2 regions of the Enterovibrio sp. FF113 genome follow, and region 2 is predicted to be linked to the other one. Evidence: riboswitches for the same ligand, from Rfam matches in the RefSeq annotation. Region 2 holds a riboswitch; the other holds the start of a gene.
The links. Region 2 has a riboswitch for cyclic di-GMP ahead of ACED36_RS12025 (TfoX/Sxy family DNA transformation protein). Riboswitches for the same ligand answer to the same signal wherever they lie in the genome.
Positions count from the first base shown of each region.

Region 1 (14,907 bases), on a different contig from region 2:
AAGTTAAACATGAACTATCAAGGGTCGGGACTGATCAATGAATGGGAGACTGTGACTGAAGGTAAAGGCTCGAATGTAGATTGGAGATCCAACGTTGGTGTGGCAATTACATCCGGTATCACTAGCTTTATTTATACCAATGCTGCAAACGATAACGCGTTCAAAGTATGTCAAACTAACCCCAACGGACACTATTACAGTGTTCTTCAAGGTGGAATCATTCTCGATTCAAGCACCAACAAAGTTCATTGCAACATTGTTGTCAACGAAGGGAAATGTCTAAACGGTGCTAAACAACCCATCGTCTATCTTGGAAAGTCTAGCTTTGAAGCGTGTGATTTTATCGAATAGAACCCGATAACATTACGACCTATTAACGCGGTGTATCTACTTCACCAAAATGAACATGCCGTATTTAAGCCGCTCAGTGAGCGGCTTTTTAGTCTCGCTGCACTCCTCCCATAAGCATCACTCATCGCGTCGACGGAAAGCACCGAAAGGCTCAAGGCCAATACAAATATTTTGATACCACTCCTCTATTAACGCCTTGTCGATAGGTGGCTTTTTGCATCATCAACACCTATTTTAGGTTTCGTTACATTAGTCATTTTATATATAAATGCCATCTCATAATTGGACCACTCCACGTATCATTTTTAAGGTTAGAGTCTGAAACAATATTGAAGAAAATTATTGAATGGCGTTTCACAATGCGTCACCGATATCAATTGCATCAGATCGAAAAAATATTTTCTATTAACCCTAGTGACGGCATCGTCACCCAGCTTTCCAATTTTAGTGACATGGTGAGATTTGGCGAATTTAGTACGTGGGGTGATTTTTATTCTTTAAGAGTGAATTTTTACGAAAATGCGCACTTAAAAACAAAAAAGCCTGTCAGCAATCGCTGTCAGGCTTTTCGTTATTCAGCTTTTAACGTTCATTTCTGCTGTTAGCAAATCTTCCCCGCCCCCACTGCAATGTCGTGCTTATTGTCCAGTGTTGCTTGCGCAGCCACTTTCAAGCCTTCCACAATGGTTTCAAGAGACATTGACGGTTGATCTGTCGCTGCCGCTTGTTCAGGTAGCAATGGAATGTGAATAAAGCCGTGTCCAATATCCGTGTCACGCAAGAAGTGTTGAACACCATAGAAAACATGGTTACAGACAAACGTACCCGCGGTGTTAGAGACGGTACAAGGAATACCCTTCTCTTGCATGGCACTCGTAATTGCCTTGATTGGCAAGGTACTGAAATACGCATCAGGGCCATCTTCATCGATTGGCTCGTCGATTGGCTGGTTGCCACCGTTATCTGGGATACGAAAATCATCAATGTTAATCGCAACACGCTCAGGGGTGATCGCATTGCGACCCGCAGCCTGACCCACTGTAATCACAAATGTTGGCTTGTGAGTCTCAATGGCTTTAGTGACGGCTTTAATCGCGTCATAACGCGTCACAGGCACTTCACAGATAACTATCTCGCCACCATTGAGCTGAAAACCATCAAGCTGCTTTACTGCTTCCAATGCAGGGTTAACTAAAGCGCCACCAAAAGGCTCGAAGCCTGTAATCAATACTTTTCTCATCACTACTACTCTCAGAATGCAAAGCTATACATAACGAAGATGTTGAACGCCAAGATGCACAGGCCAGGAAACACCTGCATCAAAATAACGTGGTGTTTATTTTTCAATTCAAGTAACGCTGCAGGTACGACATTAAAGTTGGCAGCCATTGGGGTCATTAGCGTACCGCAGTAACCGGAAAGCATACCCAGCACACCTACGATGGCGGCGTTGCCGCCGTTTTCGAGTATCAGCAATGGAATACCGATGCCTGTTGTGATCACGGCAAACGCGGCAAACGCATTACCCATCACCACGGTGAAAATGGTCATACCTACGCAGTAAGCAATCACGTTCACCAGCAGCATGTTCTCAGGGATCATCATTTTGACAATTTGCGCGACGGTATCGCCCACACCCGCCTGATTGAACAGAAACCCTAACGCGGCCAGAAACTGCGACAAGATGGCAGCCCAACCGATGGAATCGATCAAACGGCGTCCTTCGTTAAGGCTGTGCATCGGTTTGCTTTTGGTGATCATTAACGCCACAACGATGGCTGCAATAGAGCTGAGACCTAGGCCAACCAGTGCGCCGAGTGACGTAAACTGGCTGATAGCAACCGTGCCGACAGGCACGATAGCAGCAGGAATGAACAGCTTGTTTTTAAGCATGGTTGCGGTTTGTTTACGCTCTTCTTCGGTGGTGGTGCGGTAGTTGCCCACGCCCATAAACCCACCCGCCGCCAGCGCGGTAAGCGCCAATACCATAAGACCTGTCACCCAGTTCGGGATCATCGCGCCAAACAGGAATGTCATGCCGTAGATCAGCCAAAACAGACCACTACCGATACGTTTCGGATTCTCTTTATCAAGGAAGCTTTGCAGCGAGAACGCCAGCAGCAATAAACCCGTGGTTTGATAAATGTACTCTAACATGGGTTATTGCCCTTCTTTTTGCGCATCAGCGTTTGCAGTCGCTGATGCACTTTGATTGGTCGATGGCTTAAGAAGACGCACTTCCACGATTTTGCTGAAGACAACGAACAGCACAAACGATGCAACGGCGGTTGGCAGTGCCCACAAGGCCATGGTTTCAAGCTTCACGTCGAGTTGATTATCAGTCATCACGCCTTTGATAAGAAGAATACCGCCTGTGCCGATAAACAGCAGCTGGCTAAAGAAGTTGCCAAAATTTTCACTTGCCGCTGATAACGCACGAATCGACTGACGTTTTTCATCTGACAAATTGGGGCAGTCTTTTTCTGCGGCGGCTTCCGCCATAGGTGCAATAAGCGGACGGATCATCGATGGGTGACCACCAATACTCAGACCCATCCCGTTGGTAGCTTTACGCAACAACAAGTAAGTCATCAGAATTTTACTGACTGACGCTTTCTTCATCGAGCCAATCAAAGCTTCTGCGCGCTGACGAAGGCCGAAACGTTCAAGAATGCCAATCATTGGCAAAATAAGAATGAAAAGGGACATATAGCGGTTTTGGGTAAAGGATTGACCTAAGATAGACAGGATTTCCATTACCGCGATGTCTGCGACTAAACCGGTTGCGACACCCGCAACCAAAATGACCAGTAACGTATTGAGTTTTAACGCTAACCCAGCTGTAATTACAACAATGCCAATTAATGGCCAAAAATCAATCATAATGCTCTCTACACGGCCTTTTATATAAGTAATGGTTAACGGTTTCACTCCCATCAACACCCCGAGTATACGAAAGCACCAAAAGCAGCTCCAATCAGAGATTTTTGTGGTTATAACCAATAATTTCACTTATTGAGGTTAACTTTCCACCAACGACAGTTATTTAACCTTAAGCCTTACCAGACATAACTTTGGTTAAAGCGAAATTCAAAAAAGTCACGTTAAAGATGATTCATTGATATAACTTAATGTTGAAAAATTTAGGCTAGTTGCCTAGTTCACCCATTTGAACGATAAACACTCAGTTTCATCCACGTGGTAATCCTCAACATCTTTCGACAGGTCTCATTTAGAAAACAGTTAGCGTCCATTTATAGCGGTATAATTCACACTAATATTTCCATTTCTGCTGCCTCGAATCGCCCCCTATCAATAAGGATGTATGATGGTTCCGACTCGTTTTTTCTTTGGCTACCTGCTTGCTGTAACCTCTCTAGTCGGCTGTGCGACTCAACCTGAACCGGTAAAAACCATTCAGTTGTATTCAAACAAAGAAGTTATTCAACTGTCGTATTGCACTGAGCTTGCAGATACCGCCTATTTCATTGCTTCAGAAAAATTGAAACAGCGTCCTCAACAAGCATTGATTGAACGCTATGCAACAGAGGCTTCCTCCAAAATTAAGATTAACGCTGTTCAGCGCATCTATAGCACGGACTTTGACAGTGCTTGGGATTACTCAGTCAGCCTGTTTGGTGAATGCGCGCAAAAAGTGGCTGAGATCCCGTCACAACGGTTGGATATCGCCAGGTTTTGTGCGCAAAAAGCCGTGGTTGCGGGCGGCGCTTATGATTTCAAACAAAGCGGCGCGCCCAAATTAGAGGCGTACATGGCATTCGCCAGCTATAAACCGACACGACCTTATGAGGTCATCGATGCTGTCTATGACAGCAGGTCAACCTCTCACCTTAATGTTTCTCAAAATACTTGGGATCACTGCATTGACGTGATGTCCGAGTAATAACATCGCCACAGGGCAGGCCTTGAATTACTGACCTGTGGTAATTTCCCCACCAAATTGGGTATTTACTGCGATTAAGTGGTAATACTTAATATTCGTAGGAAAAAGTTCAGGGATGTTATGAAACGGAATTTTTCACCATTGGCTGTCATGAAGGGGAAAGCGGTGATACGAGGCCTTATCAAATCTTCATGGTGGTTTTTACTGCCCACTATCCTTGCCTTACCCGCTCAAGCGACGAACAGTATGGTTGACATTGATTTGGTCAAAGTGGATAAATCTGCCCGTAAAATGTATCTGATCCAAGGTGATAAAATCGTCAAATGGTATCCCATTGCACTTGGTGCCAACCCGAAAGGTCACAAACTACGTGAAGGCGACAAACGCACGCCGGAAGGCAGTTATACCCTTGACTTCATTAACGAGAAATCCCGCTTTTATCGCTCTATCCGCATCAATTATCCCAACACACGAGATCTCGCGCGCGCTGAATTATTGGGCGTGAGCCCTGGCGGTCAAATCATGATTCATGGTCAGAAAAACGAAGCAGGCCCGCACCCTAGCCTTAGTCGAGGTGAGGATTGGACAGATGGTTGTATTGCGATTGCCAACGAGCAGATGGATGAGTTTCTGAGCATGGTCTCAGTAGGCACGCCGATAACAATTGAATGGTAAGCCATTCTGCTTAAAGCTTTCACTCAGATCACGTGAAATCAGAGACATTGTCGACCTTTGTTTGTACCCAAACAGTCCAAAAAAAGCCCGATGCGTTGCTTCGCATCAGGCTTGTCATTTGATTTATTATGCTATCAACAATGTCTGTTGTTATTCACAAGCAAACGGGCCTTTGTTCGTCCATGCTTCTGGTGCTGATGCTGGGCTGCTGTTTACCCACCATTTAGCCTGATACAAGTTGCCTCCAAACAGCACCTGCTCGCCAGTTAAATACGCTTTGCCTGATGTCCAGGCCACTGGCAAGGTACTGATCAATTTCCACGCATCGCTGCTTTCTGGTGCTGCTCCCTGAATCCAGTATTTTGCTTCCCACACTAAACCATTGAAGCCTACTTTTTCGCCGCCTGTGTAGGTGGTATTTTCCTCCCATGCTGGGTGGTTCATTGCCTCAGGATCAGTGCCACACTGGTCGATTTTTTCAATCAGGTGAAAGTCTATGGTTTGCTGTTCAACCAAATTTCCTTCACTGTCTTTCACGCGAGAAACCAGCATATGGTGACCGGCGCTAATTTTCGTCAGTTGTAGATTCACGTTTTCAGACACGCCATCTTCCAACGACAACTTTTCGTAAGCTAATGCTTCTTGTGCGTGATTGTAAACGGTCATTTCAACCGTAATGTCACCAGCAGCCGTGACGGTGAAATCGAGATCAATCCCGTCTTCTGAAATCATGTATTCGGATGCCACGCCATCAATGATCACGCCGTAATCCGGCTCAGGTGATGCAATGTCATAGCCAACTTCTACACGTGCTAGTCCACTGTCTTTCTTCAAGTAGATCGGATTAGCACCGTAAACGGGGATAAAATTGCCATTGCTGTCACGCACACCCGCTTTAATAACGTTATTAGCCTGATTAATTTTTGCCGCAAGATCGAATGACCAGGTGTTTGCCACACCGGCTTTTTCGCTCTCAATGATCAGACGCGTTGACAGCTCTGGGCGCTCGCCTTCGTTGTCAAACACACGGGTAAATACCGCATCCCCTGTTGCCAGGTTAATACCAGGATTAATTTGCCCATGTTGAGACCAATTAGGTTGCTCTGGCTGCTCGCCGTCAAATTGCACATCGATGGCGTTATAAAACGCTGCGGCAGTATCACCCACATCCCAAACAGCCAAAATGACATGGTAACCTTCACGAGCAGGCACATTACACGAGTGAACCATGGTCTTTGGCGGCTTTTGCATGTTGCCTTCAATCACACAAAACGGATTCAAATCTAATGCAGCGCGAGCCAGCGGCTGATTCACGTTCCAATCAGGTTGAGTGATGTAGTACTTCCAAGTGCGCGTCACATGGTTTGCCGTGAACGTCCACTCAAAATCATTCTGACCGGCCACAATCGAGCGTTTGATCCAGCGTGAAGCGGTCTGCTCATCTAACGCTGAAAACTGGATCAATCCCGCGCTGGCCAGTTTGCCGTCTTCGGGGCCAAGTTCTGGGAAACCCTCCGGCCCTTCCACACTTTGTGGCTCCCACTGAACTTGACCACAATCAGTATTTTTCTCACCCGTTTCAGAGGTGTATTTACACATTGCCGCACGGCCAGCTAAGCCATCATCAACGGCGCTAATATAACCATGAGACATCACGCTCGCGCTGAAAAGCGCGGCGGTAACAGACAAAATAGAGGTGTGAAGCTTGAGCATGTATGTACTTCCTGCGTGTTTTTATTGTTATTCACCCACAGCACGGACAGACGCGAAAAGCAGACATTTTCAATCTCGAAAATGGCAACCCCGCTATCATCATTGTTCTCTACATTAAGCAGAGAACACTCTTAGACCGGAGGCTTTGCGTCCTGTTTTTTCAAACAGTTTGCCGATAATTGTGGAACGCGCGCATCGTATTCTGAATAGCTTGATATTCAACAGAAATATAGGGGGCGCGGAGGTGGCAAGAGCCTTAATGGAAGGAGGGTCACACAGGGCATGCATTGATAGTACGCTTTATCACCTAACGCCGCTTTTGCATTCTCAGTAACGTCCATGTTTCTTCTTGAAACTCACGCGTTTTGGTCTCTTCTTGTAGTAAGTCGAACCCCAGGGCGGTGTAGCAAGCGACTGCGATCTGATTGCACTCAAACACGGCCAAGCTAACTGTCGTAATTTTAGGCTCTTCAAAGGCAACATCCAGTGCCATTGACACCATCGCTTTGCCCCAGCCTTGCCCACGGCTATTTTCAGCGGCGATCAGCACCCGACATAGGCGGTATTCAGTGGCAGATACTCGATAAAGCTCAATGTACCCGACTGCTTCACCCTGATGACGAAAGAGAAAAGGGCGCACTTCGGGTTTCGCTAAGTGCGCTGCGACCTGCTCAACCGTGATTGGAAATTCAAACGCCGGGCCCCCCCATAGGTAATTGTCTCTGGCGTTTGGTATCCAACCGCAAAGTTGTGGTGCATCTGCTGCTTCAAAGGGCACAAGCAACATTAAGCGGGTTTCTCCTGTTCGTCCGACGCGTCATTCAGCGGTTCATTAGGCTGGTCATCCGAAGGAGGCGCACCAAATTCATCTAAGTAACCCTTTGGTGGCGGCGTCCACTCGCGCTCGGTGAGAGCATGTTTATCCATCCTATCCGTATCCATCGCTTCTCGAATGGTTTCTTCTAGCTCAATAAACAGATGTTGGTAATGGTTATCGTAGGTTTGTGATTCTTCGCCGCCTAACCAACTTTGATAGAGTTTTTCAGAACTCTGTTTCTCAATTTGGTTAAACATCGCTTTTTGCTGCTCAACCAAAAAGGGATGTGAGCCAAGCGTACGCAGCGCTTCTGCGCCCATTTCCAGTGCAGAGTGGTAGGTTTCTTTGATCACAAAATCCGCCCCCGCATGGCGAAGCTTATACGCATGCCCACGGTCAAAGGCACGAGCGAGCACTTTCACATGGGGATAGGTGTGTTTCACGTACTCAACAAGCTCGGTGGTGGTTTCTTCGTTATCCATGGCGACCACCAACAACGCCGATTCTTCGATACCTGCTGTATGCAATAGATCGGGTCGAGTGGCATCACCAAAATAGCTTTTGATGTTAATTTGGCGCAGGTTTTCTACTTGCGTGGCTTCGTGATCAAGCACGACGGTCTTCACCCCATTACCCGTCAGCAAACGATTCACTACCTGCCCAAAACGGCCAACACCCGCAATAATCACCGACCCTTGCTCATCAATCACATCGGCTTCGCGGTTATTAGACACTTTCTCGTAACGCGGCAAAATGACGTTGTCATAAAGAATAAATAAACCGGGTGTGAGAAACATAGAAATTGCTACTACCAGCGACAGTAACTGCGCAGTTTCAGCAGGCAATACATTGTTTTGCATTGAGAAACTTAGTAACACAAACCCGAACTCACCCGCTTGGGCGAGGCTCAGTGCAAATAACCAACGAGCTGAGCCTTTGATCTTGAATATAAAAGTCAACAAAAGCAGCACGATGGCTTTCAATACCATGAGTCCGATTGTCAGGCCAATAATGACAAACAGATCTTCAAACAAGATGCCAAAGTTGATGCCCGCCCCAACAGTAATAAAGAACAAGCCCAGCAGCAGTCCTTTAAACGGTTCAATGTTTGATTCCAACTCATGACGAAATTCACTGTTGGCCAATACGACACCCGCCAAAAACGTACCTAGTGCTGGTGAAAGGCCTATCAAACTCATCAGTGCGGCAATACCAATCACGAGCATCAGCGCGGTGGCGGTAAATATCTCACGAAGACCAGAGCTGGCAACAAAGCGTAATAACGGACGGCTTAAATAGTGCCCGCCTACAACGACACCTGCGATTGAGCCCAAGATCACTAAACCGACGGCCCAACCCGGCAATCCCGCGACTAGGCTCATTTGTTCATGGTGTTCAGACGCGGAAGCGGCGGCATGTTTTGCCTTTTCCACCAACTCAGGGAGTGCCAACAGCGGAATAAACGCCAGCATCGGTATCACGGCAATATCTTGAAACAGCAACACTGAAAAAGCATTTCGACCGCCTTCTGTTTTGGTGAGTCGCTTTTCATTAAAGGTTTGCAGCACAATAGCAGTCGAAGACAACGCGAAGATTAAGCCAATGGCAAGCGCGATGGTCCAAGGTTGCTCAAAGAGTAATGCAATCCCCATCACTATCGCTGTTGTGACACCGACTTGGAGGCCGCCCAATCCCATCAAGCGGTTTCGCATTGCCCAGAGCATCTTCGGCTCAAGCTCTAAACCTACGAGGAACAACATCATCACGACACCAAATTCTGCGAAGTGCTGAATAGTATTGGTTTCCGAACCCACTAGCCCCGTCAGAGGGCCAATAATCACACCGGCAATCAAATACCCAAGAACCGAGCCCAAACCCAAACGCTTGGCAATCGGCACCGCAATGACAGCAGCAACTAAATAGATAAATGCCTTTAAGAATAAATCTGTCATGCTTTTCCTTCCTTGATGGCGCCATCGATAGAGCGGGCTGTTATTTTTTCAATACCAGCAAGCAAATCCGTGTCTAGGTTGTCATCAACCAACGCAGTCAGTAATTTTTTATAAGCGGCAGTATGTTGGCCGACTTTTCCTTCCTCTGCGGCGGTTCGTGAGCCAAAGATCGCAAACGGCGCCAGATAATTCATGCCCGTTAAGTTTGCCATTTGTTCAAGGGGATAGAGAAGTTCACGGATTTTGAAATGGTTAAACCCATCGGCTTTATACGCTTCTTCACTCCCACCCGCGGTAATGGCACACATGAAGTATTTCCCCTGCAATGCGGTGCCGCTCGAGCCATAAGCAAAACCATATTCCAACACTAAATCTTGCCATTCTTTCAAGATGGCAGGCGTTGAATACCAATAAAGGGGAAATTGGAAGAGCACCACATCATGCTCACGCAAACGCGCTTGCTCGCGGTCAATGTCAATGTGAAAGGTCGGATATTCGGCATAGAGATCCACCACTGTCGCTCCCTCGACCGACTGCGCGATTTTATAAAGCGGCGCATTCACTTCCGATCGTCGTTGAGACGGGTGCGCAAATAACACCAGCACTTTCTTTTTATTGTCTGCCATAAACGTCCTTTTTTGACATTGGTGCCTCTAATATGAGTGCTTCAAGCGCATTGCAACCAGGTAACCAAATAATTACTGGTTAATATTAGTAACCTAAAATACCAAAATCCTGCCACGTACTGCAATATTAGTGAGTGAGCATATACCCTATCTCAGAAGGTAGACTAAACACTCGCTTGGTTGAAATCACATCAATCGCACTTGAGTCACTAGGCCATACTATAAAGACATCCCATGATGAATCTGAGTACGACATTCAAGAAGAAGTCGAAAAACATTCATGAGCATAGGTGGAACATGGTGTTGTGCTGGGGACCATGCTTCACTTAGTTTCATTCTTAGAGGCTCTATCACGATCAAAAAAGCCCCGAGCGGGGCTTTCTTCTGTCATCTTCACACACGCTATTTCGATGAACTGGTAAACAGTAGTTTCAGACCAAATGCTAACATCACCGAACCTAATACTCTGTCTACCCAATGCCCAACACGTTTGAATTTGGCTTGGACAGACGGTTTCGACAGAACAAGCGCCACTGAACTGAACCACGCCAATTGAACAAACATCATCCATATACCCAGCAAGAAAAGCTCAAAGGTGGGCATGTCCGGTGAAACCACCAAGGTGAATACAGAGAGAAAATACAATGGTGCTTTCGGGTTTAACGCATTACAAACAAAGCCCATCGAAATCAGCTTCGCCGTGGAGCGTGCTTTCACTGGCACAGACTGCTCATCATCGCCTACTGCTGCTTTACTTCGAATACCCTTCACACCGAGATAAATCAGATAAGCTGCGGCTAAATACTTCATTACCGACAAGACAATCGCAGAGTCACTGATCACAGTCGCGAGGCCAATAGATGAATAAATAATATGAACAGAAAGGCCGAGCGCAATACCAAGACTAACGAGCAACCCTGCACGGCGACCATGCACAAGTGATTGTTGTGAAACCATCACAAAATCAGGTCCTGGCGACGCTGCCCCCAATAGATGGACTAAAGTCAGGGTAATAAACGCGTGATAGAATTCCATTCACATTGCTCCGTTTTTCCGATAATAACTAACTGTTTGGTATGGTGACGATCCGAATATAAATCAACTGCGTATCAATGAAGAACTCATGATTAGGACACGCACAATGCTATTCACACTTTTCTACGATGGAAGTTGCCCTTTATGTGTGGCCGAGATGAACCAACTCCGCACCTTAAACACGAATGGCTCACTTCATTTTGAAGACATTTTAGCGTCTGATTTTACCGAACGTTATCCAGATATTATCCCTGATGATGCACGTGAAATTTTGCATGGCAAATTTCACGATGGCCGAGTATTACTAGGGTTAGACGTGACACATCAGGCTTGGAAACGGGTGGGTAGAAAACGTTGGATTGGTTTACTTCGCCTTCCTGTCATTCGTTGGTTTGCAGATAAAGCCTATCTAACTTTTGCCAAGAACCGTTATCGCATCTCATGGTTGCTCACAGGCAAGTCACGCTGTGAACCTTGTGCTAGCGGGGGGTGCGAGATAAACAAAAACAGACCGAAAACATAAGTTGATTGAAAAGCCACACCAGTGTAATTAACTATTAACAACAACACAGAGCTACTGTAAATCTGGCACTTTCATTGACATGCATCACTATTATACCGCCAATCATTCTATTGACTAATTGTTCATTTAGACGCACCATCCCTGCCAAAATACGTGTCGTAAATTTGAGAAATGATTAACGCAATTTCTAATTTCGCGACTCAATTCAATATGTTGATTTGTATAACAGAATGAAAACCACCGACACACTTTCGGCTGCGGCCTTTTTGCCAACGATCCCCGTTGGCACTGCTCTCACGTTTGAACTGAGATACAAAGATAATATCAAAGCCTTTAGCGGGTCCTCCCGCCTCATTGGCTATCGTGATCGAAAGTATCTGCTTCTTGAAACACCAAGCGACCCTGAACTGAGTAAATTGCTGTCCGACCCTTCTGGCTGGCAAGTCATTGTGCGCGGTATCTCTTCGTCACGTTATGGCGAAATATTTGCGTTCAAATCCCATATTCTTAGCGTGATGCACAGGCCCGAAAAGATGCTCGCGATTGCCATTCCAGATTCTGTCGGCATTCACCGCATGCGCAGATTTGCACGCTACACCGTATCTCGCATTGTGCAGGTCGAAATTAATGGCAGAGGCACATTAGCAAAACTTGCCGATTTCTCTTTGGGCGGATGCGCCATCAGAGTGTCGAACAGTCAATTTATCGAGCCTGGCGAGTCAGTGCGTTTTAACATCAACGCGCTATTTGATACGCCCATCATGTTTGAAGGCACAGTAGTGACGGTCACCAGCAGTGGTGAAGGGATTCAACTGGGCATCAAATTCAACAACGAAGGCAGCCATCAAGCACGTGATACGCTTGCTAGGCTCATCATGTCATCTGAGATAGATGCCGAAAATTCAACAAGCCATGTCTCCACGGTTTCTTAGCAAGCAGAGAGACGCTAAAGTCAGTGATGAAACCGTCCAAGACGAGAGGAAAAAGTCATGCAAGAAACCTTTATCGATGATGGCTTGGTCTATCGTCAACACCACTTTGATTTACCGCTAAATTACGATGACAAAAACAGCACAACACTTCGCGTTTTTGCTCGAGAAGTCGTTGAGCATCACCGTGATGCAGGCTCCCTGCCTTGGCTGGTGTATTTTCAAGGTGGCCCAGGCTTCCCTTCCCCGCGACCAGACGGTCGGAGCGGTTGGCTAAAGCGTGCATTGCAACAATACCGTGTTCTCTTGTTAGATCAACGTGGCACGGGGCTCAGTTCCCCACTCACACTTCAGACACTTGCCGACTTATCCTCGAGTGACCAAGCGGAACTTATCTCACATTTTCGCGCCGACAATATTGTTCGCGATGCAGAAGCCATTCGTGAGCAGTTCGGCATCAAAACATGGTCAATTTTAGGTCAAAGCTTTGGCGGTTTCTGTGCACTCACTTATTTGTCGTTCTATCCAAACAGCCTGAGCCGCGTATACATTACAGGTGGTGTACCTTCGTTAACTCGCCCTGCCGATGACGTTTACCGTGCCACCTATCAACGCGTGCTAGACAAGAATGAGGCTTTCTTTGCACAGTTCCCAAGCGCCCAAACACGCTGCAAAGAGATCGCTACTCACTTAACATCCAGTGACGTTAAATTGCCGAACGGTCAGACGTTTACTGTGGAACAATTCCAGCAAATTGGCATCAATCTTGGCCGTAGTGGTGCAAACTTGCCGATGTATTATTTGCTCGAAGACGCATTCGTCAATACCGCTACCGGCAAGGCGCTCAGCTATGCCTTTTTACAAGCGATGTTGGCCGAACAAAGCTATCAGACCAACCCTATTTATGCCTTCCTACATGAACCGATTTACAACCAAGATCAATCCTCTGATTGGTCTGCCCATCGCGTTCGCAATACAGAGTTTCCGGCATTTAACTATTCACCCGAAACACCATTTTTGTTCACGGGCGAAATGGTATATCCGTGGATGTTTGACCAACTTCAAAATCTGGTTCCACTAAAAGGCGCGGCGGAATTGCTTGCCGCTAAATCGGATTGGCCTGCGTTGTATGACGTGGACGCACTCAACGCGAACATGGTTCCCGTCGCTTGTGCGGTATACGCAGACGACATGTACGTGGAGATGGATTATTCCCGCGAAACACTGCGAAACATTCCTAACAGTCGCGCCTGGATCACCAACGAATACGAACATAACGGCCTTCGCGCTGACGGCGAACGTATATTGGGTAGATTGATTGATATGGCAGAAGAAATCGAAAATACCCCATAAATACACGTTAGCCGCATGATCCTTTCATGCGGCTTCATAACTGCAAAAAACCACCTTACTAATAGCCGTTCCCATACGAAGAATTATGTATAAAAACTTCAATATCAATGTTAAATATTGGTGACTAAATCCCTGTTATTTATTATATTTATATAGAAATCAAAAGCATAAATGTCCTATTACTTGACCTGGTAACCACACTTCGATTTAAACCGTTATTTCTTCCTATCAAATGCTTTACAATTGCCATTCTCGCTATAAAATCCCGCTTCTTCTGACTATTTTTCATCCAGGTACTATTCTATGAATCCGACACGTTTTGGTAACGTGATGGCGGCGATTGCCTTCCTGTTATGGGGCGCGATGCCGCTCTATTATCAGCTTCTCCCTAACGCGGCAATGGATGAACTGCTCGCCTTGCGTATCGCTGCATCCGTACCATTTTTACTCATCATTTTGCAGAGTCGTCGCGGGCGCTCACTTAATTGGCAAACATTGACCGCAGACAAACGCTCTTTTGCTTTCGCGTCATTAGCATCGGTCATGATGTGTATATCTTGGAGTGCTTTTACATGGGCGATGACAAACGACCGAGTGTTAGATGCAAGCCTAGGCTTTTTCATTAACCCCTTACTGGTTATCGCACTTGGCGTCTTGGCATTTAAAGAGACGCTAAGCTTTGGTCAAAAAGCCGCGGTTGTCTTTGGTGCGTTAGGGTTGAGCTATCAGGTGTGGCAATACGGTGAAGTGCCTGTTGCAGCCGTATTGATGGCGGTATTTTTCGCACTATACGGCTGGTGCAAACGCTATGTGAAATATGATGCTATTTCGTGCCTATTCGTCGAAGCCATCGTTTTATTTCCTTTTGCAGCGGGATATATGGCCTACAAAATGGCCACAGGAACCAGTGTCGCGGTATCTAGCGAGATGTCGACGCTACTGCTTTATCTTGGCGCAGCGCCAATCACACTCGCACCGCTGTTCTTCTTCTCAGAAGCCGTGAAGCACGCAAAAATGTCGATGATTGGA
Region 1 is NZ_JBGONO010000003.1:185-15,091, forward strand. It holds partial or broken gene ACED36_RS02970 (hypothetical protein) at 1-351, shown strand, start outside; gene pcp (pyroglutamyl-peptidase I) at 953-1,591, opposite strand; gene ACED36_RS02980 (DUF979 domain-containing protein) at 1,603-2,508, opposite strand; gene ACED36_RS02985 (DUF969 domain-containing protein) at 2,512-3,234, opposite strand; gene ACED36_RS02990 (hypothetical protein) at 3,680-4,255, shown strand; gene ACED36_RS02995 (murein L,D-transpeptidase family protein) at 4,502-4,930, shown strand; gene gbpA (N-acetylglucosamine-binding protein GbpA) at 5,081-6,643, opposite strand; cyclic di-GMP riboswitch class I at 6,724-6,827, opposite strand; gene ACED36_RS03005 (GNAT family N-acetyltransferase) at 6,951-7,430, opposite strand; gene ACED36_RS03010 (monovalent cation:proton antiporter-2 (CPA2) family protein) at 7,430-9,412, opposite strand; gene ACED36_RS03015 (NAD(P)H-dependent oxidoreductase) at 9,409-10,038, opposite strand; gene ACED36_RS03020 (LysE family translocator) at 10,441-11,073, opposite strand; gene ACED36_RS03025 (thiol-disulfide oxidoreductase DCC family protein) at 11,180-11,596, shown strand; gene ACED36_RS03030 (flagellar brake protein) at 11,827-12,528, shown strand; gene ACED36_RS03035 (alpha/beta fold hydrolase) at 12,586-13,878, shown strand; gene rarD (EamA family transporter RarD) at 14,182-14,907, shown strand, end outside.
Region 1: it holds a riboswitch for cyclic di-GMP, as region 2 does, so the genes downstream of both, gbpA (N-acetylglucosamine-binding protein GbpA) here and ACED36_RS12025 (TfoX/Sxy family DNA transformation protein) in region 2, are expected to answer to the same signal.

Region 2 (14,907 bases):
GCCTGTCATTATTGACTTGCCACAAGCGGTCGACGCATCAGCAAACAACAATGCTAAATGGATGCTAGAACGTGATGTGAATAACATGACGAACTATTATGGCCAATATGCGCCTGAGCTTATCGGTACGCAATATGCGAAAGAGATGTGGGCTTTGTATGAAGCTGGCGATCTCACGCCAAATACTGAGTTAACGGGTGTATATGAAGACGATGGCGAGGATGCTGACGTTGATGGTTTGATGGCCGAAATTAATGCTGTGATGGAAGAAGCGAGATTACGAAAAGAGCGTCGGCTGGAAGCGGAATCTGACCAAGAGTAATCTTCTTCTTCTCTGTTCTGAATATATAAAAGACCAGCTTTCGTGCTGGTCTTTTTTTGTGCTATTCAAAGCATGCCCTCGAAAACAATTTCTTTGCCTCCCGCCAATTTATCCTTGTTTGTTCCTTGTCTAGCCGTTGGTTACATTGATTGCGTCAGTTTGGTTATTTAAATAAATAAAAAGGATCACTATGAGTCAGGACAGCCGCGGTCTTAACTATTCAGGTTGCGACCAACAAGGAGTCGCATTATTCGAAGAAGCGTTCGCATGGATTTTAGATTATCAGCCGAATGCCATGCCTAAGATAGACGCGATATTGGAGCGCTACCCAGATTTTGTCATGGCGTGGGTTTTCAAAGGATATAGCATTGCGAGTGAAGGCCGGCATAGCGCGTTTAGCGGCATTCTCCCGATATTGGGCGAATTAAAACGGCTTTCGCGTGTTGCGAACGAGAGGGAGTTATTACATATCACCGCACTTTCACATTACCAAAAAGGACAAGTGAAAGAGGCCGTTGATGTGTGGTCTGACATTCTCAATCAGTGGCCGCTGGATTTAGTGGCGTTTAGACAGTCGACAGGCAACTTATTTTGGTTTGGAGAAGGACAGCGCTTGGTGGATACAGCGGCTAAGATCTCTCCGGCTTGGACAGAACAGACGTCAGGCTATGGCTATTTTGCAGGGGCATTTGGTTTCGCACTTGAAGAAGTGGGCCAGTATGACTTAGCTGAAAAATACGCACGAAAAGCGGTTGATCTTAATCCTTCCGATCTATGGGCCATACACGCAATGGCACATGTGTTTGAAATGAATGCTCGAACCGATGAAGGCATTGAGTGGATCACATCACGAGCGGAACAACTTCACCAACATAATGCGTTTGTAGGCCATGTTTGGTGGCACTTGGCCTTGTTTGAGCTTGAACTGGGACGGGTCGAAAACGTGCTGTCACTGTTCGATGAAAACATCTATCCCGAAGCATCAAATTTCTATCTCAGTGTGCAAAATGGCGCGTCACTTCTCAAGCGGTTGGAGTTTATTGGCGTCGATGTTGGTGATCGCTGGGAGCGCTTATACGAAGGTGTGAAAGAAGATATAGGCGATTACGTTTATCTGTTTACCGAACTGCACTCAGCGATGATCTTGGCTCGCAATGAAAAGCATGATGCCATTAAACAGTTGAATGATTCACTGAAAAGTGAGCGTCCTCTTCGATATAGCTATGAAGGTAACCTGGCCATTCAGTTGATTGCTGGCATTGAATCTTATGAAAAAGGAGAGTTTAAGCCGGCTGTTACTTCCATCAAACCGATACGTTATCGTTTGTCTGCGCTTGGGGGGAGCCATGCCCAGCAGGATATTATTGGGCAGTACCTGATTCATTCTGAACACTTACTAAAGCACCATTCTGCTGTAGCAGGACTGATGAAAGAGCGAGTATCCAAAAGAACACGTTGGGATTTGTCGACGGCTCGCTTTTTGGACAAAAACCAAGAAATAGATCGAATGTTAACGTCAGATAACAAGGAAGAAGCGTTTAAGGCATTACTTAGGAAAGTGATTTAAGGCGGACTAAGATCAAGCGCACAATCACTCAAGCACGTTAGACGAAAACAATGGATTAAGGTCAAAACATGGCAGTAACGGTTAATTTTCATAGCGACTTACTTTGCTTCTGGGGCTGGGTGGGGCAAGACTACAACGATAAGATCATGCACCTTTGGAGTCCTTCACAAGTTAACTGGGAGCACCATTGTTTGTCTTTATACGCCAACGTGCCTCAAAGAATGAGTACCATCGCGCCTGGTGATAGCGGTTATCTGAAATATGCTGAGATAACGGAAAGGGTTACCAGCCGTTTTGAAGGACTAGACGTTAATCCTGATTTGTGGCGCAAAGTTCGACCTTCCAGTTCTTTGATGCCTCATCAGGCCATCAAGGCCGTGAAGTTTGCGGCAGGAAATGATGAAGCGATTGAATTGGAGCGAGCGTTGCGCAAAGCCCTATTCCGTGATGCTAGGGATATTAGCCATTTTGGAGTATTGAAAGACATTCTGGAAGAGAACCACGTGGCAACGTCGGATGTGATGGAGTGCTTGTATAGTGGTCGAGCACTTGCCGATGTCTACGGCGATATCAAGACCGGAGAAGCAGAAAAAGTGCCGGGAAGCCCTGCCTGGGTCTTTGATCAGGGGAGATACCGATTTTTTGGCCAAGTTGATGTGGATTCACTGGCTTTTGCAATTAACTGTCTAGTGCAACGAGAGATGCGGTAGTTTGGCAGATAATTGTATTGGGCATGGCACTAACATCCCTTACCAAGCCCAATTTTCTTATTGTTAATCAGCACGCGCGTTTAGCGTGCTGTAACCCGCCCAAACTCTGGTCGCTGTTGTTACCCAACAGAGTGCACCAAACGTCCAAGCAATTTCCGCAAAATAGCTCGGGAACAGACAAAATAGAACTAAACACGCAATGGTTTCTGTGCCTTCAGTGAGCCCACCAATGTAATAAAGTGATTTGCTTTTATAAACGGGGTTTTCGATGTTTCGCTTGCTCGCCATGATGGCAAACGCCAGAAAGCTCGAACCTGTCCCCATAAACGAAAACACAAGAAAGGTGGCGGCGACGGCGTTTTGTTCAGGGTTTGCCAAGGCGAATGCAAACGGGATCATGGAATAAAACAGAAAATCGAGCGTGATATCAAGAAACCCGCCTGCATCGGTAATGCCTTGCCGACGAGCAAGTGCACCATCGAGCCCATCAAATATCCGGTTTAGTACAATAAACAAAAGCCCTAACCAATAATGCTCCATCGCAATAGCGGGGAGTGCAAGCATGCCGATCAGAAAGCCGGATACGGTCACCTGATTGGCGGTTAGGCCAATCTTGTCAGGCAGCTTGGCGGCTTGTTTGAGAGGCCAGCGAATAAGGGTAATGGCATAACGATCAAGCATGTTTTTGCTCCGGTCTAAGGACGCCAACGCGAGGGGATGATGTAGACGGTGCGTTTTCAGGCGCAACGGGCCAATTCAACAATGTGCTTTCCACGGGGACATCATCTTCATCGTGCGTCACCATCACGGCCGCGATGTTTCTGTTCTTGATTTGTTTAAACACGAAGGCGCGAAATGATTTTCGAAGCGGTTTGTCGAGTTTGCTGAAAGGCTCATCCAACAGGATCACTTTTGGGTGTGATAGTAGAGTACGCATTAGGCTGATTCTCGCGCGTTGACCGCCGGAAATCTGATCGGGCGCTTTGTAGGCAATATCTCCCAGTTCGATTTCTTCTAGCGTTGCGAGGGCGCGTTCTTTTTTCTCTGTGGCGCTCATGGTATCGGGTAAACCGAACGCCAAGTTCTGCCACACGCTAAGGTGCGGGAAAAGCAGATCATCTTGAAACAGAATACCGACGGCACGCTTTTCTGCGGGCAATGCCAAAATGCTTTTATCGTTAACACGAATATCGCCCTGACAACTGAATTCAGGCGAAAGATGACCTGCAACGGCGCTGAGTAACGTTGATTTACCGCAACCACTTGGGCCCATGATCGAGAGAATGTCGCCGTTCTCGACGTCAAACGACATGGCTTGAAGCAATGTGGATTGCTTAGATTTTATAGTCAGGTTTTGTACGGACAAACTCATGCATTGTGTCTCTTGTTTGTTCTTGCTTTGCAAGGCGACGACGAGGGTCGGCGAATCGGCTGGCAGCGAGTGCAAGGCCAAAAAATACCAGAGGTAGAAAGGCTTGGATTAAGCCATATACCGCGCTGATGCGGCGGTCTTGTCCACTGGCGAGGCTAACGGCCTCTGTGGTTAATGTGGTGATACGTCCTGCACCTAACAGTTGCGTCGGCAAATATTGGGAGAAACTGACGCTAAGACCGACGGCCCATGCTAGTAAAATGGCAGGCAGTACAATGGGTAGCTTCACTGCCCACCACGCTTTTGTGGCACTGTGACCTAAGCTTCTCGCCGTTTGTGTCAGACGTTGATCGAAAGAACGCCATGGGCCATCTAACGCTAAGTACACATACGGAAATGCAAAGAGAATATGTGCCCAAATAGTCGCGGGGACATGCCATTGCCCTGGCAACATATAAATCGCTATCTGAATACCGAACAGTATTGACAGTTGCGGGATCAGCATGGGAATGGCGATCACCAACTGCGGCACTGATTGATGGTATTTGTCTCGATACTCCAAACACCCTACTGCAAAAATCAGCGCGACGGTGGCAGAGACTAAGCCAAGGATCAGGCTGTTTGCCGCGAGTTCTAATAAGTTCGACGATTCTTGTTCCCAAAAGCGCGTGCTAAGACGTGTCGGCCAACTATCCGGAAAGCGCCAGCGCAATGCAAAAGACCACACCAACAAAATAGGGATCATCAAAAAGGGCAGTACCGCGACCAGCTTGAACAAATGTTTACCGGGAAGATGAAACATTTTGCTGCCGCTAAATTGCCAGTTTTGCCAGCCGCAAATCAATATGAACTCTAGCAGTCGATATATCGACAGTGTACCAAAGCACAATATAAACAGCGTAATCGCCCCTGCGGCTGCGCGGGGGAGTTCTAGTAGGTCAGGGTCATTGAACCACTGCCACACCAACACAGCGAACGTAGACGGTGAAGAAGGGCCAAGGATCATGGCAACATCAACCACCGACAAGCCGTAAGCCAGCACAGCGTAGATCGGGAAGCGCATTTTGGGTAGCCATTGAGGCAATACCACTTTTAGCCACGCTGCGCTTCGGTTGTAGCCTAAACTTTGCGACGCTGCGAGTAAGCGATCAACCTGCATTTGGCGTAGTACCGACAAGCTCATTAACAGCAAGAAGGGCGTCTCTTTTATCGCAAGGGCTATCACTAGCCCAATACCGTTGCTGTCTTGCACCAAGGACCATGTGTAGGGCGTTGTTTCTTGCGTAAACAGTGCGAAGAAACGAAATAACCAACCAGAAGGGGCGAAGGTGAGGGCAAAGCCAATGGCAAAAGCGACGTGGGGCATGGCAAGCAGAGGCGAGAGCCATTTTTCTATTCGGCTCCATCCTGATGTTCCCCAGCAACGCTGCAATATCAGAAAGGTAATCAGTACCGCTAACAAGGTAGCGGTTACGCCTGTAAAAAGCGTGAGTTGCAGGGCTTTTCCGCTACCCGGCCAAGCCATCATGGCATACCAGCCATCAAGATTGGGTTCGGTTAACCCTAAAACGGGAAGGTAGCTGGTGGCAGAAAGCAACACGCCACCCAGCCCCGGAATTAAGGGTAAACAACACACTGTCAGCGTCATCAGATACAGCAGACGTAACATGTCTACCCCTTACCAATTGATAATGTTTGGTACATTATCGTTACTGGCCGTAACGCTCAAGCCATGCTTTTTCTAGCGCGACTTGCCAGCTTGGGTGCGGTTCAGGCTGAGACTTGAACAGTGGCTTGCTGCCAACGCTGGTTAGCGAAACAACCGCTGGATCGCCCCAGATGTCACTGTTCGCTTTGCGAGACTGTGCTTCTTCACTCATCAAGAAGTTAATCGCAACCAGTGCGCCTTCTTTGGCATTGGCATTCCATGGAATACCCATAAAGTGAATGTTCGACAGTGCGCCGCTATCAAAGGCAAAGGTTTTTGCTGATGGCGCGAGGGTACCGTTTTTAACCGCCGTCTCTGCCGCGTTCGGGTTGAAGGTAATGGCTAACAGTAATTCACCATCATCAAGCAATTGCATGGTTTCTGTGCTGCCAGCAGGGAATTGTTTGCCATTTCTCCACGCAACCGCATGTAACTCATCCAAATACGCCCAAAGTGGCGCTGTGACGGTCCTAAACTGGGCTTCATCAACCGGTTGATAAAGCGGTGTAGTGTCAGTGGCTAACTCAAGCAGCGCGGCTTTTAAAAAGCTTGTACCGTGGAATTGCGGTGGCTTCGGGTAGGAGACTTTGCCAGGGTTAGCTTTCGCCAAACTGAGCATTTCCACAAATGATGTTGGTGGGTTCGCCAGTGTTTTCTCATCATGAATAAACACTAATTGACCCACACCCCATGGTGCTTCAAGGCCTTCTGTGGGTTCTGTGAAGTCTTCTTTTACAGGAAGCGATTTATCGACAATTCGCCAATTAGGAAGCTGCTCTGTAAACGGTCCAAACAACAGACCGTTTGCTTTCATAGATTTGAAGTTCTCACCGTTGAGCCAAACCATATCGACACTGCCGCCTTCGGTTTTACCTGCGGCTTTTTCTGCGACTAAGCGATTGACGGTTTCTGCTATGTCGGACACTTTAACATGTTGAATAGTGACACCGTAACGGCTTTCAAGCTCTTCATTTGCCCAGCGCAGGTAGGCATTGATTTCTTGGCTGCCACCCCAAGCATTAAAGTAAACCGTTTGCCCCATGGCATCTTTCTCAATCTGTTCCCAGTTAGACGGGTCAGCAGCCATGCTGACCGAACTAAAAGCGAGCGCACATGCAGTGACGATTGATGTAAAGTTCATTGTGCTTAATCTTCCTTTTTGATTGGTTGTGAGCCATTGTTTTTTGACTCATTACGCATCCAAGCGTGAAATTTCTCTACCCAAACAAGCAAACCCTGCGGCGCATTGTTTTGCTTCCAAACACCTGCCGTGTATTTCGTCGCTTCACTCATGGTTGGATAGGGGTGAACCGTACCAAGAATTTTATTCAAACCGAGGCCATGTCGCATCGCAAGGGTAAATTCTGCGAGCAAGTCCCCAGCATGTGAGCCGACAATGGTCGCGCCGAGAATCTTGTCTTTGCCTTTGGGGGTGATGACCTTAATAAAACCATGGTCTTCACCATCAGCAATGGCGCGATCCAAATCGTCAATGCCGTAGTGGGCAATCTCGTAGTCAATCCCTTGGGCAATGGCTTCTTTTTCATTAATACCAACACGTGCCACTTCGGGGGCGGTGTAGGTGGCGGCTGGCATGACAGAGTAATCGGCCTTAAATTTCTTAAAGTCACCGAACAGAGCATTCACTGCGGCATACCATGCTTGGTGACCCGCAGCGTGAGTCAGCTGGAATGGGCCTGCAACATCACCCACCGCAAAAATGTTGGGGTAATTGGTTTGCAGATAATCATTCACCTTGACGGTACCGCGCTCGGTAAGTTCAACACCGATGTCTTCAAGGCCAAAGCCTTTGGTATTTGCAACGCGACCAAGAGCGAGCATAACATGATCAAATTCAACGACGACTTCTTCTCCGTTCTTATCAAGATAAGCACGTTGCGTGTCGCCATCTTTCTCAAAGCGGGTCGCTTTGTGCCCAAGAAGAATATTTACACCATCTTCCGTTAGACCTTTAACGACTAACGCTGCGGCGTCCGCGTCTTCACGAATAAGCAGTTGGTCAGCCATTTCTACCAAGGTGACGTTCGAACCGAAGCGAGAGAAGCTTTGTGCCAGCTCCGCACCGATAGGTCCACCGCCGAGTACCAAGAGTTTCTTAGGCAGTTCTTGTAGCTCCCACACGTTATCAGAGGTCAAATAGTTCACCTCTTGTAAGCCTGGGATGCCCGGAACGAGAGGGCGAGCCCCCGTTGCGATAACAATGTTTCTTGTGGTCAAGCGTTCTCCGTTTACCTCTACTTCCCACGGAGAGAGGATTTTCGCTTCACCTTGAATACACTCCACACCAAGCTTTGAATAACGCTCTACGGAGTCATGAGGCTCGATATCAGCGATCACTTGATGTACTCGACCCATCACTTGTTTGAAATCGACCGTCGGCTCACCCGCATTCACCCCAAACTCTTTGGCGCGGTTGATTTCGTGCACAGAGTGTCCCGCGCGGATCAGGGCTTTGGATGGGACACAACCCGTGTTTAAACAGTCGCCGCCCATTTTGTGTTTTTCAATCAAGGTGACTTTGGCTTTCACTGCCGCGCCGATATAGGTCGTGACCAAACCGCCAGCACCCGCGCCAATGGCAATCAGGTTGCGGTCAAAGGTGACGGGCTTTTGCCATTTCGCGTACACACGGCGTTTTTGGATAAAGTTCATAATGACCTTTGCAATAATTGGGAATAAACCGAGCAGCACTAACGACAGCAACACACCGGGAGACACAATGCCGCTCAATGAATCAATTTGTGCCAATTGCGTACCGGCGTTGATGTAAACCGCTGTACCCGGCAACATGCCGATTTGGCTCACAACGTAAAACGTTAGCGTGCGGATTGGCGTTAAGCCCATCAGCAGGTTGATAATGAAAAACGGAAAGACAGGAATTAAACGAAGTGTCAGCAAGTAGAAAGGACCATCATTTTTGATGCCTTCGTTAATGGTCGAAAGCTTGTTGCCAAACTTGTTTTGAATAGAGTCTTTCAATAAGAAACGGCTTACCAAAAACGCGAGTGTTGCGCCAATCGAGCTGGCGAAAGAAACCAGCAGTAATGCCCACCAAAACCCAAACAAAGCCGCACCGAGTAGTGTTGCGATTGCGGCACCGGGAAGAGAAAGGGCAGTCATGGTGATATACACCAGGAAGTAAACCAAACTGGCTGTGAGGAAATTCTGTGAAATGGAGTCTTTCAATGCTTCATGCTGAGCTTTGGCATTGTCGAGTGTAAAAAGTGCACCCAGATCAAAAGCAAACCAAGTTACAAATATGGCGGCAATGACAAAGATAATGCTCAACTTCTGTTTGTTCATTTGAAATCCTTTCGTAATAACGTTGTTCAACACCGTCAGGAATGTTCGTACTCTGTGAAATTAGTCACTGTGTTAACTATGGCAAAAGTTTAAAACTGGATTAAGAAAAAACGTATTATCTCAATGAATTAATACAATTATTTACCGACTCTGTGACCCGACAAGCTTCTTGCGAAAATCGACAACACGTGACACACAAGTGTCCGGCCGTTCCGTAATTTTGCTTGGTGATAAAGACCTGAGGGCAGAGAAATTAATTACATGCTTCATCAAATTTTTCGATGCTAAGGGCATTTTTAGGTTGCTCGGCCAGAAGGGAGTGTACGGTAATTTGATGAATATTAATGATTTAACTTTAGGAATGGGTATGACGATAACGAATGCATGTTGGTGGAATTTTCGAGTTGTAGCGGTGATTTATTGTTGATTTAAAGAATGGCCGTCACGACAGTCTGAAAGGCGCAGTCGTAGGCGTGGAGAAACCACAAACTAGAGGCAGTACTTAGAATACTGAACAATAAGCAAAGACAAAGGAACAATGGCTAGGGTAGTTGCACCACCGATATGGTAGTTCCTGTGCCAATATCGCTGCGCGAAACTGTTCATTTTTAAACCCCATATAACAACGGTCGCGTTAATGCCAAAGAAGACAATGACCAAGATCGTTAAAAATGAAGGGGCAAACATACCCTGTTCAAGGGCTGCATAAAACGAGATCGGCAATAAGAAGCAAAAAAATACTGCCCACTTGAATCGTCTAGGCCATTTGCGAAAATGGTCTCGAAATATTCTGTCTATTTGATCGGGAAACGGCTTGCTGTAATGCATCTCATTGTTGCCATTCATCTATCTTGTCTTTTTGGCTTAGTTCAAATTTCGAACAATTGATAATCAACTGAGTGCATTTGTTGTCATCACTGTGACATATGTCACATTAATGGTGTTTTTGAGGTTTTTTGGCGGTTTAATACAGATCTGAAGAAATTTGAGTATTTTTGACTGAAAACATAGCTTGTCCCGCAGCCAATAAGCAATGGAACATGATGTTATTTTCGGTTTAGTGAACCTTATTGTCGTAAAAATGCAGTAGGAAGTGTCATGTTTTGACTGTGAATACAGTATGGAGTGCGATTAGGTTGGCGTTGATAGGGTACTGGTGACAATTAAAACTGAGAAAATGGATATCTAGACCAGTCAGAACAATCTCAAAAAAGAGTGTTGTACTGACTGGATGAAAGCTGGGTTTGAGGCGTTACTGGTGCAAGGTTTGCAAAAGTTCGTCACGGCGTTGAGGCGTAATCACTGACCAGTGTTTACCTTCTATCGCGCCTTCCAGTGCCCAAAGTAGTTCAAGGCTAAGCGTATCTTGGTGTGATTTCTGCAAAGCTCGATAAGCTTTCACGGCGCCCTGTGTTTGCAACTGTTCGACAGAATCGATACCTGCTTTTTTTAGCATTCGCTCTGTGGCGAGTCGCAAGTTTGGCAGATCTTTGATACGCGTTGGCGCCGCCGTCTTTTTTTCTTGCTGATCGTCTCTGGCAATGGTGAGTGCTGTCGTGGCATAGGCCATTAACTCGTCAGATTTTACCCACCAATTTTCAGGCACAGCATAGTATTTAGTCACAACAGGGAAGCCGCGTTTTTTGTAGACGTAAGGGCTCATCGCCAGATGTTTGAATTCAGCTTCATTCGTTTGACCAGCACGAAGGTGAAGCTGATCATTAACAACCAGTGCGAACATTGTCTCATCGCAAAATACACCAAACCCACCAAACATAGAGCGGGATTTGATTTTGCCAAGACATTCGAAGAACTTCAGTGTGTTTTTTAGCGTTGGTTTATCCATGTGACTAATTCTCAATCAATACGTTCCTGGATGAATGGTCAAGGAGCAACGTAGCAAAGCTAATTCAGAGAATTGTCAACGAACCAGAAATATCCGGTATGTGAATGCTAACGTCATCGGTAGCTCCGCTACCACCAACACATAAAATCAGTGTTGTGAGGCCGGAAGCTTTGCGTCCCACGCTTTCGCGATGGTTTGCCTTTTTCTTGACGGGTTTTAGCTTAACTGAATCGCATCATTTTGTCGTTATTGCTGGTCTCATAAAGTGTGATCTTGGTTCAGATAGAATCTTATTGATGTGATTGATAATATCCGGTTGTCTTTGTAATTGAAGTATTTTTGACCAAGATGACTACTTTATATCTGGGTTTAAGGGTAGCACTAGAAAACTAGGCAATTTACCCTTTAAGAGGTGAGTCGCAATAATGAGGTTGAGTCAGTCGGAAAACTTGCCAGTTAATAAAAAAGCCCAACCAAAAAAAAGTGGTCGGGCTTTTAGAGAAGTACCGCGAGAGCGTGTATTTTACTCGGCGTTAAGATTTTTCACCGAACTGCGAATGATGAGCTCTGGTTGCATAACAAAAATCTGCTGTTCGTTCTCTTTATTGGCGAGACGTTCCAATAATAGTTTGATTGCAGTTTTACCCAGTCGATTTTTCGGCTGATGAATTGTCGTCAACGGTGGTGAGAAAAATGCGGCTAGATCAATGTTATCGTAGCCAATAACAGAAATGTCGTTAGGAATGTCTAACCCGGCCTGACGGAAGGTACTGATTGCAGCCAGTGCCATGATGTCATTAAAGCAAAAAACAGCCGTTGGGCGGTCTTCTTGGGCCAATAATGCTTTTGCCGCTTCAACTGCGGAGTCACACTCAAAATCGGCTTCTACAATCCAGTTCGGATTTTCTTCAATGCCAGCTTCTGCCAACGCAGTTCTAAAGCCTGCCAAGCGCGTCTGACAGGTGAGTTTATCTAACTGACCTGAAATACAGCCGATTTTGGTATGGCCGTTGTCTACAAAGTACTTGGTCGCGATATAGCCACCGAGTTCGGCATTATCTTGAATGCAGTCGGTGTTGACATGTTGCGTGCCCCAATCCATCACAACCATCGGCAGATCTTTCTTTTTCTCTAATAGAATAAGAAGTTCTTCATTCAAGTCAGAGCACATCACCAACAGGCCATCTACGCGTTTTTCTGCCAACATGCGCAGGTAGTCGCGTTGCTTCGCTAAGTTACCTTCGGTGTTACACAAGATAAGCGTGTAGCCTTCTTTGTAGCAGTATTCTTCTACCCCATGTACAACTTCCGCAAAGAACGGATTGGTAGATTTGGTGACCAGCATGCCAATCGTGCGCGTTGAGTTACATTTCAAGCTGCGCGCAACTGCACTCGGTGCATAGTTTAAGTCGTCGACTGCGGCCCATACTTTCTTGGTTGTGTTTTCTGCGACAAAGCGTGTTTTATTGATCACGTGTGAAACGGTTGTCGTAGATACACCAGCCATGCGTGCGACATCTTTAATTGTTGCCATTGGGTAATCTTCTTATCGTTTTCATTAGCAGCTTGAGAAATAGAGGCTGCTCAACATGTTTACGCCGCTATGCTAAGCGGCGTAATGGATTCGTTCTTTCTATAGGCGGAGAGACGGACTCTCATCCCCTTGTCGTCGAGGTTTCATCGACACTGCCAGCAACTTGCTTTCCATCAAGTGTGGGAGAAGGGGGGAACGCTGCGGCGGCACTATGACGAGGCGTTTGTAATGTTACAGAAATTTCTCAATGCCAATCGCTTGCGTTCACAGTTTACTGGCTCATGACCGCGCCCGCAATTATTCAATTGAAGCGACTCGCGTAAGCTTGATGCGTATCAAGCTTGCGAAATAGCGGGTTTTTTCTGTTTTCCAAGCTCAAAAAAAGAAAAAACCGGGCTTGCCCGGCTTCATTTATCATAACCAAACACTTCAAGATGCTTGTTTAGCGAGAATTTGTTTGGGTATAGATAGGCACCTTTTTATTCGCCTTTAAGGAACAAAAGATCCAGTGTGATAAATGCAGTGAGCAATGCACCCGCGGCTTTATAAAAACCGAATTGATCAAACTGGTTTAGCGATTTTTGGAAACTACCTAGCCACGGCATGACCATGGTTTCCAAAAATACTTGCTGTTCTTGCATCATGGATTCTTGTTGGTCTTCTTCGGTTTCTTTGTTGGCAAGAATGACCAAGTTCCCTATGAAATCAAGCACAACCGCAAGATGGTCAAACGGTTCATTGAAATCTTTACGTTGAGCAATGCCGTACTTTTCCATCCATTGACCCATCTCTTGCGCGGGCTTATCGTTCAACAGACCGGTTTCACCAATATAAATAGACGCATAAGGCAATGCGCCTGTTTTTGGTGTACTGAGGAATAAACCACAGAAATCAGCGGCTAGCTCGAGTTGTGCATCTTCGCGGAGCTTTAGCGCGGCAAGCGCGTTGCGAAATTCAACGATCGGTGCTTTCAATTCCTCGGTCATGGCTAACGCGGAAAAATAGTTATCCATGTTGCTGCCGTGGTAATTATTCAAATCATCTTGCGTTAATTCACTGGCGAAAAGGGAAGACATCCACCAGTAAAATTCTGCACGTTGTTCGTTAATGGCAATAAATTCTTGCATTGTCATTCCGTTAGTTGAAAAAAAGCACTTTAAGTCTATCTAACATAGAGCAAAAAAGGGCAGCTAAGCTGCCCTTTTCTTCATACTGTCTCTTATGCGATATCCATCGCCGGGAACAGTGGGTTAACGCCGTCAACGTTGATTGGGCCGCTGAAGCCAGTAACAGCAGGTATGTTACCTGTGTGCTTCTCAATCTCAACCAGTGCTGTATGCGCAGAGGTTGCTTGCGCTAACTTAGAGGTGCCGATGTCTACAGTCAGTACGTTTGGATCGCCGTAAGTACAAAGTGTACCCGGCTTGCCGCCTTCAAGTGGCGCATACCAAGCACCTTCTTCAATACGACATACGCCAGCTTTATAGTCGTCAGTCACGACTGCGCCCGCAAGGACCTGACCACGTTCGTTGAATACACGAACCACATCACCAGAAACAATGCCACGTGCTTTTGCGTCAGCAGAGTTGATGTAGCAAGGCTCACGACCCGCGACTGCGTAAGTGTCACGGAACGCGTCTGACGAACACAATTGCGAGTGCAGACGGTAGTTAGGGTGACAGCTTTGCATGTGCAGCGGGTAGCTCTTTGACTTAGGACCGCCATGGCTACGCTCAACTTTTTCGAACCACATAGGGTGACCCTGACAGTCGTCGTAACCCATGTCTGCGATTGTCTTACAGTAGATTTCGATCAGACCTGATGCTGTGCCCAGTGGCTCAAGATCAGGTTCATTACGGAATGCTTGGTGACGAACCCACTCGGTACCTTGAGGGAAGGCAATAAATTGTTCTTCTTCCCAGAATTTAACGAAGTTAGGCATGCGAACGCCAATACCACGGCCTTGCAGACGTGCACCGTTATAGATCTCTTCGATCCATTCCATTTTGGTTTTGCCGCCAGTGAACGCTTCTTCGCGATCAAAACGGGTGCACAGCTCGCGGAAGATATCGAAATCGTCTTTCGCTTCAAACATTGGCTCTACGATTTGTTTCATCGCAATAATGCCTTTGTTCGAGTGGTTACCGAATGACTCGATGTCGTTACGTTCGTAAGTTGTCGTTGCAGGCAGAACGATATCAGCAAAACGGCAGCTCGCAGTCCACTGATGGTCAATAGACACGTAGGTTTCCAAGTTACGCCATGCCTTGATCATTCGGTTACGATCTTGGTGCTGGTGGAACAGGTTACTACCACAAGAAATGGCCATCTTGATGTGCGGGAATTTGACTTTTTGACCATTGAAATCAATGGTATCGCCTGGGTTTTCAAGGCAGTCAACAATGCGCGCAATCGGGATGAAACTTGAGTAACCGTTGTAGCTACCGTTGTGGATAGGTTCAACGCCTGTTACTGAGTTGAAGCCAGACATTAGCGGGCCAGCTGAAGTCACGGTACCTGCATC
Region 2 is NZ_JBGONO010000013.1:36,996-51,902, forward strand. It holds gene ACED36_RS11985 (PA4780 family RIO1-like protein kinase) at 1-322, shown strand, start outside; gene ACED36_RS11990 (tetratricopeptide repeat protein) at 513-1,889, shown strand; gene ACED36_RS11995 (DsbA family protein) at 1,958-2,599, shown strand; gene ACED36_RS12000 (CDP-alcohol phosphatidyltransferase family protein) at 2,663-3,280, opposite strand; gene ACED36_RS12005 (ATP-binding cassette domain-containing protein) at 3,273-3,971, opposite strand; gene ACED36_RS12010 (ABC transporter permease) at 3,934-5,640, opposite strand; gene ACED36_RS12015 (ABC transporter substrate-binding protein) at 5,681-6,820, opposite strand; gene lpdA (dihydrolipoyl dehydrogenase) at 6,826-9,003, opposite strand; gene ACED36_RS12025 (TfoX/Sxy family DNA transformation protein) at 10,256-10,849, opposite strand; cyclic di-GMP riboswitch class I at 10,965-11,059, opposite strand; gene purR (HTH-type transcriptional repressor PurR) at 11,373-12,383, opposite strand; gene torD (molecular chaperone TorD) at 12,863-13,510, opposite strand; gene torA (trimethylamine-N-oxide reductase TorA) at 13,603-14,907, opposite strand, start outside.